DNA from 3 places in the Kocuria sp. WRN011 genome. Region 3 is predicted to be linked to each of the others. Evidence: riboswitches for the same ligand, from Rfam matches in the RefSeq annotation. Region 3 holds a riboswitch; each other region holds the start of a gene.
The links. A riboswitch is a leader RNA that binds a small molecule or an ion and turns the genes downstream of it on or off. The one in region 3 is predicted to bind S-adenosylmethionine.
Positions count from the first base shown of each region.

Region 1 (4,716 bases), on a different contig from region 3:
TAGGCCAAGCGCGCGCGTGGGAGACGGTACCCGGATTCCAAGGTCAAGGGACCCACGTCGATATAGCCCACTACGCCGTCCTCGCGCACGAGCGAATCGGTGGTCCCGCCTCCCACGATGGTCACGCCCGCGTTCCCTCTCCATCCGAGCCGATCGTCGACGACGCCGCAGCCTCACCCAGCGCGGCCACGGCCTCGAATCCGGATTCCAGGTCGGCCACGATGTCATCGATGGACTCCAAGCCCACGGACAGCCGCACAAACCCGGGTTCGATACCCGTGGCCCGCTGCTCCTCTTCGGTCAGCTGTGAGTGCGTGGTGGAGGCAGGGTGGATCACCAACGAACGGGCATCGCCAATGTTGGCCACGTTGGAGTGCAGGGTCAGGGCATCCACGAACGCGGTACCCGCCTCGCGCCCGCCGTCGAGCACGAATCCGAGCACGGAACCGGCACCCTTGGGCGAGTACTTCTGGGCGCGGTCGTGCCACGGCGAGGAGGCGAGGCCCGCATAGGAAACGGCGCGAACGTCGTCGCGCGCCTCGAGCCACTCCGCGACCTTCTGTGCGTTCGCAACGTGCCGATCCATACGCAAGGACAGCGTCTCGATCCCCTGCTCGATGAGGAACGCGTTGAACGGGGAAATCGACGATCCCAGGTCACGCAGCAACTGCACGCGCGCCTTCAGGATGTACGACAGGTTCACCCCGAAGATCCCGTCCTTACCGAGCGCCTGTGCGTAGACCAGGCCGTTGTAGGAATCGTCCGGCTCGTTGAAAGCCGGGAAGCGCTGCGGGTCCTGGCCGAAATCGAAGTTACCCGCGTCCACGATCATGCCGCCGATGGACGTGCCATGACCACCCATGAACTTGGTCGCGGAATGCACCACAATGTCAGCGCCCCACTCGATCGGGCGGATGAGGTACGGCGTGGCAATGGTGTTGTCCACGATCAGCGGCACACCGGACTCGTGTGCCACCGCGGAAATGGTCTCGATGTCCAGCACATCATTACGCGGATTGGGGATGGTCTCCCCGAAGAACGCCACGGTGTTGGGCTTGACCGCCGCGCGCCACGCCTCGGGATCGTCAGGGTCGGAGACGAACGTGGTCTCCACACCCAGTTTGGGCAGCGTGTGGCGCAACAGGTTGTACGTGCCGCCGTACATGGATGGGCTAGCCACCACGTGAGTTCGGGCGCCGCCCAGGTTCAGGATCGCGAACGTGGAGGCGGCCTGGCCCGAGCTGAGCATGAGTGCACCCACGCCTCCCTCTAGGGAGGCCACGCGGTTCTCGACCACTTCCGTGGTCGGGTTCGTCAGGCGCGTGTAGATGGGCCCAAGCTCGGCCAGGGCAAACCGGTTGGCTGCCGTCTCCGCATCCGGGAACACGTAGGACGTGGTCTGGTGGATCGGCAGCGCCCGGGACCCCGTGGTGGGATCGGGTTCCTGACCCGCGTGGATCTGTCGAGTTTCGAAGGCCCAACCCTCTGGGTTGGACGGGGTGGCTGCGGGGCTCATACCGCACTCCCTCTCAGGATCAGGGGCCCGGTGATCGATCCGCAGCACGGTGCCCGTGCAGCGATCGGGCACCTGTGACCCGCGCTTGCCAACACCGAAGTATTTCGATGCGGCCTGGTCCTCACCCAGGGCACCCCACCGCGGAGGGAGGGTTGCCGGTCAGCTAGCTGGGGCTTGTCGCTGACTCTCGTGACCTGCCCTTCATTGTCCGGAGCCGGTACCTCGAACGTCAAGCCGAGTTACCCGCGTCACACGGTCATGTTTCAGCTCTCGATTTGGAGACCACTGTGCGCGGTGCCACGATGTGACCATGAAACTGGATCATGTCTCATTCGCAGCTCAATCCGATGGTCTTGAAGCCACCACGGAACGGATTGCCGATCAGCTAGGGATCGAGCCGGTCAAGGGCGGCATTCACCCGCGCTTCGGTACGCGAAACATGATCCTGCCGCTCACCGGGCACCAGTACGTGGAAGTGGTCGAGGTTCTCGAGCACCCCGCCGCAGACAAGGCGCCGTTCGGTCAGGCCGTCCGCGCACGTTCCGAAGCCGGCGGCGGTTGGCTCGGTTGGGTGGTCGAGGTGCAGGACCTCACGCCCTACGAGGACAAGTTGGGCCGCCCCTCCGTACCCGGTTCCCGGTTGTTCCCGGACGGTCGTCAGTTGGAGTGGCATCAGATCGGCGTGAAGGGTTTGATCTCGGATCCCCAGTTGCCGTTCATGGTTCGCTTCGATTCCGAGTCCGATATGCATCCCTCCCAGGCGCGCATCACGGACGTTCAGTTGGCCGGTATGGACATTGCCGGCTCGCCCGAGCGCGTGACCGAGTGGCTGGGTGGCCCGGTCGAGGACGTGCTGGCCTCACTCGACGTCACCTGGTCCGCTCCCAACGGGACGCCCGGCGTCATGGCGGTTTCCTTCGCTACGCCGGACGGCTTGGTCACCATTTAGTTTTCCCGTCGACGACGCCGCTGCCGCAACCTTTCGCTCGAAAAGGTGGCTGCAGCGGCGTCGTCGTCGATTAACCCGCCAGTAGTTGCGGGAGCAGGAAACCGGTGATGTCCAGGAGCGCGTGGGCGATGAGCAGCGGTGCGAGGCGACCGTAGCGCCGGTACACCCACACGAACACGAGACCCATGACCAGATTGCCCAGGGCGGGCCCAAAGCCTTGATACAGGTGGTAGCTGGCGCGGAAGACCGAGGTGAGGACCGCGATCGTGACCCAGGACCACCCGATGCGGCGCAGTCGATCGCACAGGAAAGCAACCACGATGATTTCCTCGACCAGACTGTGGCGCAACGCGGAGAGGATCAGGACGGGCACCGTCCACCAGTGCTCATCGAGCGCCGAGGTGTTGATGGCTGCGGTGAGGCCCAGTTCGCGTCCGGCCTGGTAGAGCCCCAGGGTTCCCAGCCCCATGACCAGGAACAAACCGAGTCCCCACAGTGCATCCCGCACGGGGCGGCGACCGTCCATGCCGATGCGACGCAGCACGCCCTTGATCCGCGGCAGAGAATCCGCCATGAGATACAGCGCCAGGGCCACCGGGACCAGGGCGAAACCGATGCTGGCAAGCTGCCTGAGCAGGTCGATGGCCGGGACCGGACTCAGGACCTGATTCAAGGTGGCTTGGGCATCCGAGAGCGGCCCACGAGACAGTGTTTCGGCGAGATTGAGCACGGCGTACACCGCTGATGAGCCCAGCGAGACGCCTAGGACCAACACAATGTGGAACCACAGCTCCGAGCGTGCGGGGCGTTGTTCGAGGGGCTGCGGGCGCTGGGAGTCTGTCAACACGAACACCATTGTGCCGTGCTCCCTAGACTGGGGATCATGAGATCCGAGAAGCCCGCATATCCCGTAGCCGTTCGCCGTACCGTCCAGCGCAGTTTTCATGACCACACGTTCGACGATCATTTCGAGTGGTTGCGCGATAAGAACTCGGATCAGGTGCGGGCGCACCTGGGCCTCGAGAACGAGTACGCGGAGGCCGTGACGGCCCACCTGCAACCATTGCGGGAGCGCATTTACGGCGAGATCAAGGACCGCACTCAAGAGACGGACATGTCCGTGCCGTCCCGCAACGGGGACTGGTGGTATTTCGCCCGCACGGTGGAGGGCGGCGCCCACCAGGTCTTCTGTCGGGTCCCGGCCGTTGACAGTGCCGACACCGAGCGGGCCTGGACACCTCCGACCGTGGAACCGGGCGTCAGCCTGCCCGGCGAGGAGACATTACTGGATGCCAACGCGGCGTCCGAAACGCACGATTTCTACGCCCTGGGCAGTTTCAGTGTGTCCGAGGACGGCACCCGCCTCGCGTGGTCCGAAGACACGGCGGGCGATGAGCGGTTCACCGTGTACATCAAGGACCTTGCCTCTGGCGAGATGCTGACGGACCGCATTACTCAGACCTCCTACGGGGCCTTCCTCACTCCCGATGCGTCCGAGCTCATCTACACGGTAGTCGACGACGCTTGGCGCCCCTGGCGGGTGTATCGCCATGTGATCGGCACTCCCGTTTCCGAGGACGAGCTGATCTACCAAGAAGACAACCCTGGGTTGTGGCTGGGTGTCGAGCTGTCGGCCGACAAGCAGTGGCTGATGGTCGCGTCCGCGTGCTCGGAGTATGGGGAGTACCGCATTCGCAAGGTCGATGCACCCCGGGATCCGTGGCTCACCGTGATTCCGGAAAGCGACCGGGTGCTCTACACGGCCGAGCCCATCACCGTGGCCGGCGCAGACTATGTTCTGTTGACGCACGACTATGCGGCCCCGAATTCCCGGGTCAGCCTGATGCCGCTTTCCACGGCGGGGTCGAGTATTGCGGATGTCGATCTGATCGACGTGATTCCCGCGAGCGAGCAGACCCGGATTGAGGTGTGCGAACCCACCGCCACGCACCTGGTCGTGTCTCTGCGATCCGAGACCACTCCACGCGTGCGGCTCATCCCGCGAGCCAGCCTTGACGGTCTGGTGACCGGTTCCTTCACTACCGGCTCCCTGACCGGTACGGAACCCGCCTTCGACGAGGATCTGTTCACCGCATCAGTGGTGTCTGCGCGCTACGACAACCCGGTGATTCGGGTGTCCTACACGTCCTTCGTCACGCCGCCGCGGGTCTACGACATCCCCACAGGCCCCGTGGATGATGAGAATCTGGACGAGTTCGGCGTGGGCGCACCCATCATGCGACGCGAAACT
Region 1 is NZ_NSGI01000002.1:125,691-130,406, forward strand. Features, by position in the region: gene CKW39_RS03375 (homoserine O-acetyltransferase) at 1-125, opposite strand, end outside; gene CKW39_RS03380 (bifunctional o-acetylhomoserine/o-acetylserine sulfhydrylase) at 122-1,516, opposite strand; SAM riboswitch class IV at 1,593-1,711, opposite strand; gene CKW39_RS03385 (VOC family protein) at 1,827-2,465, shown strand; gene CKW39_RS03390 (CPBP family intramembrane glutamic endopeptidase) at 2,536-3,312, opposite strand; gene CKW39_RS03395 (S9 family peptidase) at 3,349-4,716, shown strand, end outside.
Region 1: linked by a shared signal. The riboswitch ahead of CKW39_RS03380 (bifunctional o-acetylhomoserine/o-acetylserine sulfhydrylase) and the one ahead of CKW39_RS11025 (MFS transporter) in region 3 are both predicted to bind S-adenosylmethionine.

Region 2 (4,716 bases), on a different contig from region 3:
ATGGCGCCCAGCGGACGGAACAGGAAGCTGATGCCCAGGGAAGCCCAGGCGACGATCTGTCCCACAGCCGGATTCTCAGCGCCTGCCGGGTTGAAGTAGTGCGTGGCCAGGATGAAGGCCGCTGCCTGAGCGTAAATGAAGAAGTCGTACCACTCGATGGTTGTGCCCACCAGGGTGCCGGCGAGAACCTTGCGCTCTTCGCGGGACATGGTGTGCGCCTGCTGCTGTGCGGGCGGGGAAGCTGCGTTTGTAGCCATGGAAGCTCCAGGATCATGAGTTGCGCGGTCCGGGCCCGGCAAGATCTGTGATTACTGACCGAATGGTCGTTGGAATAGATAGTACTGATGATCGTGACTCGCGTCACTACCTCCGCGCAAAATTATCAAAGGTCTGAGGAAACACGTGTGAAGCTCTGTCTCGGGTGCCGTGCTGACCAGTCTCTTCCCCTGGGCGACGACCTTCCCTCGGGCGTCCAATGAGCCATTTCATTCGGTCTTACTGTGTGGTAGACCCGGTTACTCTGCAGTACGGTCGCATCAAATGGTTGCGCGGGGTCTGGTCCCGCGTTCCGAATTTCGCAACCAGGCTCAGCAGCGCGGATCAACCGGTCACCTAGCGCAACTGCTGATCCAACCAGCACATCCACTGGGCTCGACGGTCTGGGTGCCTGAGGTCGTCCCAGGTCAGCACTCGCACCTTCCATCCAGCATCACGAAAGCGTTCGAGCCTGTAGTTCTCGTCCCGGTAGATCTGAGTGTCGATTGCGTGGTCATTGCTGTTGTATTCGAGGGCCGTCCGCTTGGCGACCCATGCGAGGTCGGGGAATCGTTCCCGGCCATCCAGCATCACCAGTGGGTTCATGCTGGGCGGCGGGAAGCCGTTCTTGAGGACCAGCAATCGAGTCAACGTTTCGGGTGAAGACCACGTGCGTTCCACCGCGTGGCTCAGAAGTCTGGCGATTCGACAGGCGGAGCGTGAGCGTGGGGGAAGCAGGGCGAGAGTCCGCGAGATTTCTTCACGGTCGAACGGTTTCAGCCAGATCTTGTTGGTGACCTGGATCCGGTGCGCCAGCAGGTAGTCCAAACAGGCAATGATTCGCCACGCGGACAGGTAAGGGGCGGCCACGGTCAGTGCTTCGATCGGATGGGTGAGGGCGCACTCCGATGGACCCAAGTACGGGTTCAGCCCATAGGACTTGGTCATTGTGGCACCACCCAGCTCTGACGTGGGGCGGTAACGGTTCCAGGCCAGGTGGGGTGAGCCCATGGCGCTCACAAAGGCGCGTGCTCGCGGAGCGGGTTCGTGTCCGAGCGTCGGATTGATCCAGTGTTGAGTGGAGTCGACGGGCACCTTGTACAACCGCAATGCGTGGAGGCCGGTGATCGGCAAGCCGCTCATGTTCCGCCGGAAGTGTCGGTGCAGCAGCACGGAGAGCATCGCGGGTTCGTAATGCTCTGGCTTGTGGAACCAGTATCCGCGGGTCAGGCGCACCATGGCGGGGTCCGCGTTGAGCTGAGGAGCGCGCAGACCCCAGTCGACCGTCGGCAACACATCTGGCAACGGGTCGAAACTCAGTACTCGAGCGGCTTTCATGACCGCGACTGTAGGCGGTCTCGGGGTCGGTCAGTTCGAGTTATCCACAGTCACTTCTGCCGACTGTGCTAGCTCTCCGGTTGAGCCCCACCATTTCATCCTGCCTTACTGTTCGGTAGGGCGGGTTACTTTGCCGTAAGGCGGCATCAGATGGTCGGCCGCGATGGCCGGCTGAGCTGCGACGCCGGCCGGACCCGGCGGACCCGGCGGGCGGGGAGGCGGCGTGGCCCTAGGCGGCAGCGGGGGCACTAGCGGTGGGGTGGGGAGGATGAGCCAGGGTGATGGGGGCGGGAAATGAGGGGGCAGAGGCGGGTGGCGCGAGCGGCGTCGTCGTCGATTGATTGCCGACGCCGCTCGCGAACCTTGCTAGAACAAGCGCTCGGTCGCGAGGCGCGCGCCTTCGACCAGGGAGCCGAGCTTGGCCAACGCGATCGAGGGGTGGAGGCGACCGCCCAGGCCACAGTCAGTGGAGGCGATGACGTTCTCGCGACCCACCACGGACGCGTACTGCTCGATGCGGTCGGCCACGAGCTCCGGGTGCTCCACCACGTTGGTCGAGTGGGAGACGAAACCGGGGTAGACCACCTTGCCCTCGGGGAGCGTGTGGTCCTTCCAGACCTTCCACTCGTGGCCGTGGCGGGGGCTGGACGCCTCGAAGCTGTAGCCGCCCGCGTTGATGGTGAGCATGAGGTCCACCAGGTACTTGAACTCGAGGTCTGTGGTGTGCGGGCCGTGCCACGAACCCCAGCACAGGTGGAAGCGGATCTGGTCCTCGGGGAGGTCGCGCAGGGCGTAGTTGAGGGCGTCCACGCGGATCTTGGTGAAGGCCAGGTAGTCCTCCACGGTGGGCTCGGGGTTGATCTGGTCCCAGGACTCGGCGATGGAGGGGTCGTCGATCTGAACGGTCAGGCCGGCATCGATGATGGCCTTGTACTCCTCGCGCATGGCGTCCGCGCAGGCGTACACGAGCTCTTCGTCGGTCGAGTAGTACTCGTTGCGGACACGTGCGCAGGAACCCGGGGACAACGCGGCCACGAAACCCTGCTGGGCTCCGGTCTCGGCCATCGCGTCCTTGAGACGGCGGATGTCACCGGCCACGGCTTCCTGACCGGCGTAGGTCAGCGGCCCGGTGATCTTGGGCTGGGCGACCGAGGCGCGGTGCGCGAGAACTCCGGCCGTGGGGTCCTCGTAGGCGTCGCGGAAACGAGCGCGGTCGCGGCGGTCCGGGAAGCTGGTCAGAACGATGTTGCCGGGGGAGGAGCGCTTGACCTCGGCGTCCTGCCAGCGGTCCTCGTTGGTGGGGGTCAATCCGCCCAGGCGGGAGAACGAGTAGTTCCACCACGCGCCGTAATCCACGGAGGAAGACATGGTGTGGCCGTATTCGCCGTCGTTGACGATGTCCAGGCCGATCTCGCGCTGCTTGCGAACGATGTCGATCACGCCGTTGTCGAGCGCGGCATCCAACTCCTGGGCGGTGGCTTCACCCTCCTGGAAACGCTTGTTGGCCTCCAGTAGATCGGGAGTGCGGGGCAGCGATCCTACGTGGGTGGTCTGAATACGATCGGTGTTCTGAGGCATGAACTAGCAGTCCTTTCCATCGGTCCTGGCGGTAGCACCGTGGGCTGAATCCCGGGTTGCTGCGGCGTCAACGAGCCAGATCTCTCGGCCGCTCTGGATGGGTACCCATTCATCAAACATCATGGGTGGGTGGTCGGGCCAATTGTGGCGCGCGTAATGTGTGGGACGTAGATCACCCATTACCGAGGAGTTGGGGCATGTCGGACAGCACGCTCAAGGACAAGAAGGCACTGGTCACCGGCGGGGCGAGTGGCATCGGCGCGGCAGCGGTTCGGGCCCTCGCGCAACGCGGCGCCCACGCGATCGTGGCCGACATCGACCCTCAGGCCGCCGAGGCCATGGCGCAAGAAGTCGGGGGCGAGGCATGGGCCGTTGACCTCACCGACACCGCAGCGCTCGCGGACTTGAGTCTCGACGTGGATGTGCTGGTCAACAACGCCGGGATTCAAAAGGTCACGGCCGTCCAGGACTTCGATCCCGCCGACTTCCACCGGATCCTCACGCTCATGCTCGAGTCCCCGTTCCTGCTGATCCGTGCCGCCCTGCCTCACATGTACGAGCGGGAGTGGGGGCGAATCATCAACGTGTCCTCGATCCACGGTCTGCGCGCCTCGGCGTTCAAGTCCGCATATGTCGCCGCTAAGCATGGGTTGGAGGGCCTGTCCAAGACCGTAGCTCTGGAGGGCGCTCCGCACGGTGTGACCAGCAACTGCGTGAACCCCAGCTACGTGCGCACGCCCCTGGTGGACAAGCAGATCAAGGACCAAGCGGCCACCCACGGAATCCCCGAGGACGAAGTGGTCGAGAAGATCATGCTCACCGAATCAGCGATCAAGCGCTTGGTTGAGCCGGAGGAGGTTGGCGAGCTCATTGCCTTCCTGGCCGGTCCCTCCGCCGGCATGGTCACCGGCGCTGCCTACACGATGGATGGCGGCTGGACGGCGTCCTAGCCAGATGGCACCGGGCGCTCCGGGCCGTCGCCCACGATCTGACCGTTGCGGGGTAGGCCGTCCGGAAATGACAGGGGTAAGCCAACAGCCTGAGCGAAATCCAGAGAATCGACCGCCTGCACATGCACGTGCGGTTCGGTGCTGTTCCCAGAATTTCCGAATTGGGCAACTGCGGTCCCAGCCTGAATGCTCTGGCCAACTCGAACCCTGATGCTGCCTTGCCGCAGGTGGCACAGTGCTACGTACTGGCCGCTGAAGGAATCCTGCACCACCACGTAATTTCCAGCCAACGCGCCCCATCCGGCGGCGACGCGGCAGGCTTGGGTCAGCGCGTAACCAACGGAGGACAACCCGCGGAAGGCGTCGTGATCTTCGGCGTGGTCGTCCGCCAGAACCACCGTGCCGGTCACGGGTGAAATGACCGGTTGTCCGAAACCGACGAACTTCTCGGGAGCCTCCGTGCGCAACAGCGACGTGCCAGTGAACCTGGCCGAACGGTTCTGTCCATCCACCGGCACAAAATCCATCGCGAAACTGGTGCCGAACCGATCGGTTCCGTGGCTCGGCACTCGATTCGCGGGGCTGTTCTGCACCA
Region 2 is NZ_NSGI01000001.1:29,203-33,918, forward strand. Features, by position in the region: gene CKW39_RS00140 (MFS transporter) at 1-257, opposite strand, end outside; gene CKW39_RS00145 (hypothetical protein) at 613-1,593, opposite strand; gene CKW39_RS00150 (cobalamin-independent methionine synthase II family protein) at 1,960-3,171, opposite strand; SAM riboswitch class I at 3,185-3,275, opposite strand; gene CKW39_RS00155 (3-hydroxybutyrate dehydrogenase) at 3,369-4,121, shown strand; gene CKW39_RS00160 (M23 family metallopeptidase) at 4,118-4,716, opposite strand, start outside.
Region 2: linked by a shared signal. The riboswitch ahead of CKW39_RS00150 (cobalamin-independent methionine synthase II family protein) and the one ahead of CKW39_RS11025 (MFS transporter) in region 3 are both predicted to bind S-adenosylmethionine.

Region 3 (4,716 bases):
TGATCGTCACACCCGTCATGGCTGTGCTGACTCAGGGGCGGTACTACCTGCGGCGCGTGGATGACGGAATCGACCTGCCCATGGTTGATGCGGACGGCAACCCCTCGGACGTGACACTTACCTGTCATGTGACCGGGATGGAGTTCGAGCGCCCGGACATGCTGCTCTCCAATGAACTGGCTCCGGACGGATCCAAGCAGTACATCTCGTCCCTGGCGCTGGCCACCGACAAAACGGGGAAGTACGTGCTGCCCGCGCAACGTTGATTGCGCGAGCTGATACAAAACAAAAAGATCCCCCGGACACGTCACGTGCCCGGGGGACCTTCTACTGACAACGCGGCGGTCTTAGCTCCCGAACCGGAACTTCGCCCCCGCGTGATCCTCACGCAAGCGGGGCCCGGCCCCGCCGAAGACCTCGCGGGCCGTGCGGGAGGTAGCGGAAGCGGCATCGTCGGCGGTCAGTACGCCACGTTCGCGCAGAACGGGCGTGACGAACCGGCCGAAGCGCTCGAAGTCGGCCGGACGCACGCATGCATTGATGTTGAAGCCGTCCAGGTCCGCGACCTCGACCCAGCGCTGGAGCTCGTCGGCGACTTCCTCGGGGGAGCCCACGATCACGGGGCCGCGGCCGCCGATGGCCACGAACTCGGCGACTCGGCGCGGGGTCCACGCGCCCTCGGAATCCATCTTGGTAAACGAGGCCAGCGCCGACCGATTGGCGTCCGTCTCTACGTGCTCGAGCGGGGCATCCGGGTCCGCGCTGGACAGATCCACTCCGGTCCAGCCGGCGAACAGGGCGAGCGCAGCGTCGACGTCCACGTACTGCTTGAAGGACTCGAGGCGCTCGCGGGCGGCCTCGGAGGTCCCGGCCACGACCACCGCGGCGTTGGTGAAGACCTTGATCGAGAGGGGATCGCGGCCGTACTCGGCGGCGGCCTCGCGCAGGCCGGCGGTCCACTTGGCGACCTGCTCAGGGGTGGGCCCGGAGAAGAACACGGCCTCCGCGTGCTTGGCAGCGAACTTCAGCCCGCGCGGGGAGGCACCGGCCTGGAACAGGAACGGCGTGCGCTGCGGGGTGGGTGCGACCAGAGCGGGTGCCTGGACGTCGAAGTACTCGCCGGAATGTTCCGCGCCCTTGACCTTGTCGGGGTCCACGACGACGCCGCTCGCGGCGTCCGCGACGTAGGCATCGTCCGCGTAGGAGCCCTCCCACAGCGAATAGACCACGTCCATGTATTCGTCGGCGCGGTCGTAACGCTGGTCGTGGGGCAGCTGCTGACCCAGGCCCAGATTGCGCGCCGCCGATTCCTGGTAGGAGGTCACCACGTTCCACGCGATCCGCCCGTCGGTCAGGGCGTCCAGGGTGGAGAAGCGGCGCGCCAGGTCATAGGGAGCCGCGTAGGTGACCGAGGCGGTCACGCCGATGGTGAGGGTGCTGGTGGCTTTGGCCAGCAACGGTGCCAGGATCAGTGGGTCCAGCTGGGGCACCTGAACGCCACCGCGCAGGGCGGCGTCCGCGGACCCGCCGTACACGTCGTAGAGTCCCAGGACATCGGCCAGGAACAGGCCGTGGAAGCCCGCGTTCTCGATGATCTGGGCCTCCCGCTCCCAGTGGGACAGTTGCGCGTAGTTGCGCGACTGGTCCTCGGGGTGGCGCCACAGTCCGGGGGACTGGTGGACGGGCACGGGCATTTCGAAGGCATTGAGCAGCAAGGGGCGGGGCAAAAGGGATCCTTTCGGGTTGGTACTGGCGCGTGTGCGGGTGGTGCCGAGTCAGTACTGAGCGATCTCGGGTGCGTCGGTCACGGTGTCCTTGGCCATGCGGCCGGTGACCACGGAGATCACGGCCAGCAGGCTCAAGTAACCGCACAGCAGCCAGGGGGAGCCGCCGGTGGCCACGAGCCACGCGGCGATCATGGGGGTCAGACCGCCGGAGAGAATGGTGCCCACCTGGTAACCCAGGGACACCCCGGAGTAGCGCAGGTGGGTGGGGAACTGCTCGGCGAACAGAGCGGCCTGAGGGCCGTAGATGCTGTCATGCAGCACGGCCATGCCGATCAGGTACACCAGCGGCAGCAAGGCCAGCGGCCCGTGGTCCAGGTAGTAGAAGTAGGGCCACACGAACACGCCGATGGCGGCCGCGGCAATGATGGAGATGCGGCGGCGTCCCACGCGGTCGGAGAGCCAGCCCCAGAACGGGCCGCCCACCAGGCCCACGGCGGCGGCGATCAGGATGGAGATCATGACCCACTGACTCGCGCCGCGCTGCTGCGTCACGTAGGTGAGCGTGTAGACGGTGAGGATGGAGAAGATGGCCGGCTGGATCATGCGTTGACCGATGCAGACGATCACGCCGCGGGTGTGCTGGGTGAGCACCTCACGCACCGGCGACGACGCGGCGACCTTTTCGCGCTTGACCTCTTGGAACTCCTCGGCGTCCTCGATGCCGGCGCGGATGATCAGGCCGATGATCACGAGCACGGCGGAGAACAGGAAAGGTACGCGCCAGCCCCACGCCTGGAACTGCTCGGCGGTGGTGACGCCCTGCATGATCGCGAAGAACGCGGTGGCCAAGAGCATGCCGGCCGCCGAACCCACCTGCGTGAAGGAACCGAACAGTCCGCGCAACCCCTTGGGTGCGTGTTCCACGGAGAGCACCGCGGAACCTCCCCACTCCATGCCGGCGGACAACCCTTGGGCAATGCGGCAGGCAACGAGCAGGGCCACGGCGAACCAGCCGATCTGCGAGAAGCCCGGCAGCAGCCCGATCACCGTGGTGGCCACGCCCATGATCAACAGGGACGCGACCAACAGGGCCTTGCGGCCGATCCGGTCACCCAGGTGCCCGGCAATGATGCCGCCCAGGGGCCGGAAGAAGAACGCAATGGCGAAGGTCGCGAACGAGGCAATGATCGAGCCCACGCCCGAACCCTGCGGGAAGAAATAGTGACTGAACACCAGGGCTGCGGCGGCACCGTAGAGGTAGAAGTCGTACCATTCGATGGTCGTGCCCACGAAGGACGCGGCGAGCACGCGCTTCTTGTCACGCACTGCGGATCCCACGCTCGCGAGCGCGTGATCCGTGGCGGGTTGGGTCCGCTGGGCTGATGATGAATCGGTGACCGTGGGCACCGGGGCGGTGGCGGGGGCCATGACACTCCTCATGACGGGGCGCCACGGAAGAATGTTTGGTGAGCCGGACGCCGTCCTTGCCCGTACCGGTACTGATCACGGGCCGAATCATCACCTGGGGCACCCCACGACAGCGTCTGAGGGTTGCCGTCCGGCCAGCCAGGGCTTCGCACCGGAACTCGTGATTCTTGTCGCGTGAACCTAACCACACGATCGTTGAGCACCACAAATGATGAAGATTTGTGACCGCCCCGAGGATGCCTCTCGGGATGGCTCGCGAGGAGTGCGTCCTCCTGTTTCCGCCCGTCCCGGGTGCCTAGAATGGGCCTATTCCCCGGGTTGCCGGGGACAGACACCGTTGTCGAACGAACACAGGGAGCCGACCATGCCTGAGCCCGCCGCCGCCAATGCACTGGTGCTCGACCGACCCGAGGTCATCGTGGTCGACATCGAAGGCACCCTCTCCTCCACGTGGTACGTCCGGGACGAGCTCTACCCTTACTCCCGCAAACGCTTCACCAGCTACTTCGAGGAGTACTCCCACAAACCCGAGGTCGCCCGCGCTCGCCGGCAGATCATCGAGATGGCGGGACTGGACAGTTCCGCCACGGCAGAGGACCTCACGGGCGTCCTGGAAGCCTGGATGGATGAGGGGGAGATGCCCGCTCCACTGCGCACGATGCACGCATTGATCTGGCAGGAAGGTTTCGCGGCGGGAGAGTTCGTCTCGCCGTTCTTCGACGACGCGATTCCTGCGTTGCGGACCTGGTCCGAGCAGTCGATTCCGGTGTTCATCTTCTCCAACGGCACGCTGCCCGCCCAGCGCGCGTGGTTCAGCCACTCGCCCGAGGGCAACCTGATTCCCCTGATCAAGGGGCACTTCTCCCTGGAGTCGGCCGGTTCCAAACACGAGGTGAGTTCGTTCCGCAACATCACCCACGACGTGGCCGAGGCCCTTGGCAAACCGCGCGAGAAGTTCTTGTTCTTCTCCGACCAGGTGGAGGCCCTGGATGCCGCCCGCCAGGCCGGGTGGGACACCGTGGGCGTGCGCCGCCCCGGCGATCAGTTCTACGACGCCGGCGTGGGGGATCATCCCGAGATCCAGCGTTTGAATCAGGTACGGTTCATCCGTCGCTACGCGTCCCGCTAGCGCGATCGGGAGATTTCAGACGGGATAGCTTTCACCGTGAACAACACCACCATGCGCCCCGGGGCCGGGCGCGCACTTTTCGCTGCCGTGGCCGGAACCCTCATCGAGTGGTACGACTACGCCTTGTACGGCACGGCCGCCGGGTTGATCATCGGCCCACTTTTCTTCGCCGGAATGGACTCTGGTGCTTCCTTGGCCGCGTTCGCGACCTTCGCGGTGGGCTTCGTGGCGCGCCCGCTGGGTGGTGTGCTGGTCGGTCACCTGGGGGACCGCTACGGTCGCCGCCCGGCCATGTTGCTCACCGTGATTCTGATGGGCGTGGCCACGGTGGGCATCGGCCTGTTGCCCACCTACGCCGCGATCGGCGTGGCCGCCCCGGTGTTCCTGGTGCTGCTGCGTCTGCTGCAGGGCATGGGGGCCGGTGCCGAGTTG
Region 3 is NZ_NSGI01000007.1:82,459-87,174, reverse strand. Features, by position in the region: gene CKW39_RS11035 (cytosine permease) at 1-266, shown strand, start outside; gene CKW39_RS11030 (NtaA/DmoA family FMN-dependent monooxygenase) at 348-1,727, opposite strand; gene CKW39_RS11025 (MFS transporter) at 1,776-3,155, opposite strand; SAM riboswitch class IV at 3,203-3,321, opposite strand; gene mtnC (acireductone synthase) at 3,520-4,284, shown strand; gene CKW39_RS11015 (MFS transporter) at 4,321-4,716, shown strand, end outside.